Regions from separate parts of the Streptomyces sp. NPDC058653 genome, predicted to be linked through region 2. Evidence: riboswitches for the same ligand, from Rfam matches in the RefSeq annotation. Region 2 holds a riboswitch; the other holds the start of a gene.
What was found. A riboswitch is a leader RNA that binds a small molecule or an ion and turns the genes downstream of it on or off. The one in region 2 is predicted to bind glycine.
Positions count from the first base shown of each region.

Region 1: it holds a riboswitch for glycine, as region 2 does, so the genes downstream of both, gcvP (aminomethyl-transferring glycine dehydrogenase) here and gcvT (glycine cleavage system aminomethyltransferase GcvT) in region 2, are expected to answer to the same signal.

Region 1 is NZ_JBHXRM010000029.1:10,087-12,467, reverse strand. Features, by position in the region: gene gcvP (aminomethyl-transferring glycine dehydrogenase) at 1-1,167, opposite strand, end outside; glycine riboswitch at 1,348-1,444, opposite strand; partial or broken gene ACFWU9_RS23550 (PRC-barrel domain-containing protein) at 1,557-1,931, shown strand; gene ACFWU9_RS23545 (DNA polymerase IV) at 2,021-2,381, opposite strand, start outside.
Region 2 is NZ_JBHXRM010000085.1:1,893-4,273, reverse strand. Features, by position in the region: gene ACFWU9_RS36050 (enhanced serine sensitivity protein SseB) at 1-40, opposite strand, end outside; gene ACFWU9_RS36045 (AAA family ATPase) at 181-855, opposite strand; glycine riboswitch at 1,059-1,156, shown strand; gene gcvT (glycine cleavage system aminomethyltransferase GcvT) at 1,317-2,381, shown strand, end outside.

The DNA of each region.
Region 1 (2,381 bases), on a different contig from region 2:
CACGATCTCGACGCCGCCCGCGCGCAGCCCCTCGGCGAGGACGGTCGCGTAGCGGTGGGTGCGTTCGGCGATGCCGCGCAGCCCGTCGGGGCCGTGGTAGACCGCGTACATCCCGGCCATCACGGCGAGCAGCACCTGCGCGGTACAGATGTTGCTGGTGGCCTTCTCGCGGCGGATGTGCTGCTCGCGGGTCTGGAGCGCCAGCCGGTACGCCTTGTTCCCGTCGGCGTCCACGGAGACCCCGACGAGCCGTCCGGGCAGGTTGCGGGCGAACTTCTCGCGTACGGCCATGTATCCGGCGTGCGGTCCGCCGAAGCCCATGGGGACGCCGAACCGCTGGGTGGTGCCGACGGCGATGTCCGCGCCGAGCTCACCGGGTGAGGTGAGGAGCGTGAGGGCCAGCAGGTCGGCGGCGACGGTGACGACGGCTCCGAGCTCGTGGGCCTGCTCGATGACGGGCCTGAGGTCCCGTACGGCGCCCGAGGCGCCCGGGTACTGGAGGAGCACACCGAAGACACCGCGTTCGGCGGCCTCGGCGGGGATCCCGTCGGCCAGGTCGGCGACGAGGACGTCGACGCCAGCCGGTTCGGCCCGGGTGCGGATCACCGCGACGGTCTGCGGCAGGGCGTCGGCGTCGACCAGGAAGACCCCGTCCTTCACCTTGCCGACCCGGCGGGCGAGCGCCATGGCCTCGGCGGCGGCCGTGCCCTCGTCCAGCAGGGAGGCTCCCGAGGTCGGCAGACCGGTCAGATCGGCCACCACGGTCTGGAAGTTGAGCAGGGCCTCCAGGCGGCCCTGGGAGATCTCGGGCTGGTACGGCGTGTACGCGGTGTACCAGGCGGGATTCTCCATCACGTTGCGGAGGATCACCGGCGGCGTGAACGTGCCGTAGTAGCCGAGGCCGATCATCGGCGCGAGGACCTGGTTGCGCTCCGCGAGGGACCGCAGCTCGGCCAGCACCTCCGCCTCGGTGCGCGCGGCGGGCAGAGCCAGTGCCTCGGCGCTCTTGATCACGTCGGGCACGGCGGCGGCGGTCAGCTCGTCGAGGGAGCCGTAGCCGACCTGCGCGAGCATCTTCGCCTGAGCGGCCGTGTCGGGTCCGACATGGCGCTGCTCGAACGGAATTCCTCGCTCCAACTGCGAGAGGGGTGTGCGATGGGCTGTCATACGGGAGGCCTCCTGGTCTGGCGCGACCTGCGAGGGGCACCGATACACAGGTGCCCGGACGGCCTCCCCCTCTGTCACATCAACCTGAGAGTTTCACCGGACCGCCGCGAGAGACAGGCCGACTTTCACCGTCGGTGAGAGCGGATGCCGTCCGACACCTGCTCTGCTTTCCAGAGTGACCTCGTCCATGCGGTACGGGGGCCTGAGAGTTTCCGGGGAGGATTTGCTCCTTCGGCGCCTCCGGCACTCTCGCCGGACGCTCTCCCGCATGGGGTCTACAGCCACTGGCCAGCCTACCAGCGAGTTCCCGCCAGGGCCTTCGAGTGGCCGATACCCCCGATGTGCCCTTTCTTAGAGTGAGGGAGCATGTGCGACCAGTTGGAGGGACCGTGCAGACCGACATCGATCCGCGCAGCCTGATCGGCCGCAAGGCGTACGACCGCGACGGGCACAAGATCGGTACCGTCGACGAGGTGTATCTGGACGATGCCACCGGTGTGCCGGAGTGGGCGGCGGTGCGGACCGGGCTCTTCAGCCGGGACGCGTTCGTGCCCCTGGCGCCCAGCACCTACCGCGACGAGTCCCTGCACATCCCCTACGAGCGCGGGCTGATCAAGGACGCACCGGACTTCGGGGTCGGCCGCCATCTCTCCCCCGACCAGGAGATCCAGCTCTACCACCACTACCGGCTGGCCCTGCCGGAGCCCGCGGCCCCCGAGCGCCCGGCCGACCGCGACTTCGGCCAGGTGGCGGGCCGCGACGACGACGCCCGCGCGGACGACCGCTCCGAGGACCGCTCCGAGGACCGGGAAGAATCCGGCCACCGGCGGAACCCGGCCGACCCGCCCAGGCCCTAGCCCTCCGTCTCGGTCTCCGCCGGGTCCGGCGCCGCCGCGACCAGGGGCAGCGGTTCCGAGAGCTCCAGATCGGGATCGTCCGTACGGAAGGTCCGCACCCGCCCGGGCACGGCCGACGTGGGCTCCTCGAACCGTACGGTGACCCGCCCCACCCCACTCCCCTGCACCCACCCCGCGCCGAACTCCGTATGCCGCACGTCGTGCCCCGCCGGCCAGTGCCTCTCGGTGACGGCCGCCGCGTCCGCGTCCGCGTCCGCGTCGGGCCCCGGCGGCGCCGCCTCGGGCTCGTCCTGCGCCGCCCCGGTGTCCGGCTCCCGGGCCGGGCCGACGCCGCCCTCGGACCGCTCCGCCCGTCCC
Region 2 (2,381 bases):
GCACCTCTTCCAACTCGTTGCCCGGCCATGCTGTGTTCACTGACTCTCCCGTATCGCCCCGGCCCGCGCGTTCGCGGACGGCCTGCCCGCCCCCGCGTGACCCGGAAAACCCTAACGCCGCACGGTCGGGGCCCCGCCCCGCGCGGGGTCCCGGGTCTCCGGCGCGGGAGGCGCCCCCGTTCACGGCCTCCGGAAGTCGATCCCGAGCAGCGCCGTCGCCGCGTCGCGGTCCAGCAGGACCGCCGACGCGCAGCCCGAGGGGAGGCGGCCCGCGTCCGCGTCCGCGACCAGGCGGGAGACCGCGCGGCGATGGCGCGCGAAGGCGTAGCCGGAGACGCCGCGTCCGCGTTCGCGCTGGCCCGCGCGGGCCGTCTTCGGCGTGACGTCCAGCAGGACCAGATGGAGCCGTCTGCCGCGCCGGCGTGCCTCACGGGCCAGCCAGCGGCGGACCCAGGCCTGGGTGCCGCAGTCGTGCACCACGACGCTCCCGCCTGAGCGCAGCGCCCGCCGCAGCCCCGCGTAGTGCGCGAGGCGCACCAGCGGCCGGTAGACCGCGTACGGCAGGGGGGCCGGCAGCCGGCGGGCCCAGCGGTCGCGGGTGTCCTGCGAGTCGATCCCCCGGCCCGCCGCGGCCCGGCCGATCAGGGTGGACTTGCCGCTGCCCGGCAGCCCGGAGACGACCACCACGTCGCCGTCGCCGAACGTCAGGCGCCGGGGGCCCCGGCTCCCCCGTTCGCGCAGGTCCCGGACGACCGGCGGGACCGCCGCCAGGGATCGGCGCGGGACCGCCGCCGGCTGGGCGGGCACCCCCGCGGTCGTCGCGTACGCGCCTGCACGGGACCGCTGCAACGTCATCGCCCTCCCCCTGTCGGGTCCATCGCTCTGGTCGATGTTCCCTGCCCTTGAAGTGTAAAGAATGGGTAATACGGCACAAGCGTTTTGCTGTTCACGGCCCTGTCGGCCCCGTCCGGTCCCCCGGACGGACGAGCCCGTCGCCCTCCCTCCCCGGGGACGGCGGCGCGTGCGATGATGTGCGCGCCAACTCCATACCGGCCGTTCGAATCCGCGCGGGAGAGTCCTGGTCACCGTGGGTGCCGGGCGCCGAAGGAGCAAGTTCCTCCCTTGAATCTCTCAGGCCCAGTACCGCGCGGACGAGGCAGATCTGAAAAGCGAATCGCCGTCAGGCGCTTCCACCCAAGGTGCAAGTCACGACCTCCGTATGCGTACGTGTACGTACACGTCGTGGTGAACCTCTCAGGTTCCGATGACAGATGGGGAGGATTGTCCTCTCTGTCATGCCCCTGGGAGTCACACCTATGAGCGATACGCCCCGTACCCCCGCCCCCGGCGCGGCCGGTCCCGGCGGAGCGCGCCACACCGCGCTCGACGCCGTGCACCGCTCGCTGGGCGCCACGATGACCGACTTCGCGGGCTGGGACATGCCGCTGCGCTACGCCAGCGAGCGCGAGGAGCACCTCGCCGTCCGTACGAAGGCCGGGCTCTTCGACCTCTCCCACATGGGTGAGATCACCGTCACCGGCGCGCGGGCGGCCGAGGCGCTGGACTACGCGCTGGTCGGCAACATCGGCTCGCTCGCCGTGGGCCGCGCCCGCTACACCATGATCTGCCAGGAGGACGGCGGCATCCTGGACGACCTGATCGTGTACCGCCTCGACACGCACGGATCACCCGAGTTCATGGTCGTCGCCAACGCCTCCAACGCGCAGGTGGTGCTCGACGAGCTGACGGGCCGCGCCGCGGACTTCGACGTCGAGGTGCGGGACGACCGCGACGCGTACGCGCTGCTCGCCGTCCAGGGCCCCGAGTCGCCCGGCATCCTCGCCTCGCTCACCGACGCCGACCTGGACGGGCTCAAGTACTACGCCGGGCTGCCCGGCACCGTCGCCGGCGTGCCCGCGCTGATCGCCCGTACCGGCTACACGGGTGAGGACGGCTTCGAGCTGTTCGTCGAGCCCCGGTACGCGGAAGTGCTGTGGCGGGCCCTGACGGCCGCGGGCGCGTCCGCCGGACTCGTACCGGCCGGGCTCTCGTGCCGCGACACCCTGCGCATGGAGGCGGGGATGCCGCTGTACGGGCAGGAGCTGACCACCGGTCTCACGCCCTTCGACGCGGGCCTGGGCAGGGTCGTGAAGTTCGAGAAGGAGGGGTACTTCGTGGGCCGTACGGCGCTGGAGGCCTCCGCCGGGCGGGCCGAGAGCGCGCCGCCGCGGAGGCTGGTCGGGCTCGTCGCCGAGGGCCGCCGGGTACCGCGGGCCGGCTATCCGGTCGTGGCCGGCGGCGAGGTGGTGGGCCGGGTCACCTCGGGCGCGCCGTCGCCGACGCTGGGCCGGCCGATCGCGATGGCGTATGTGGACGCCTCG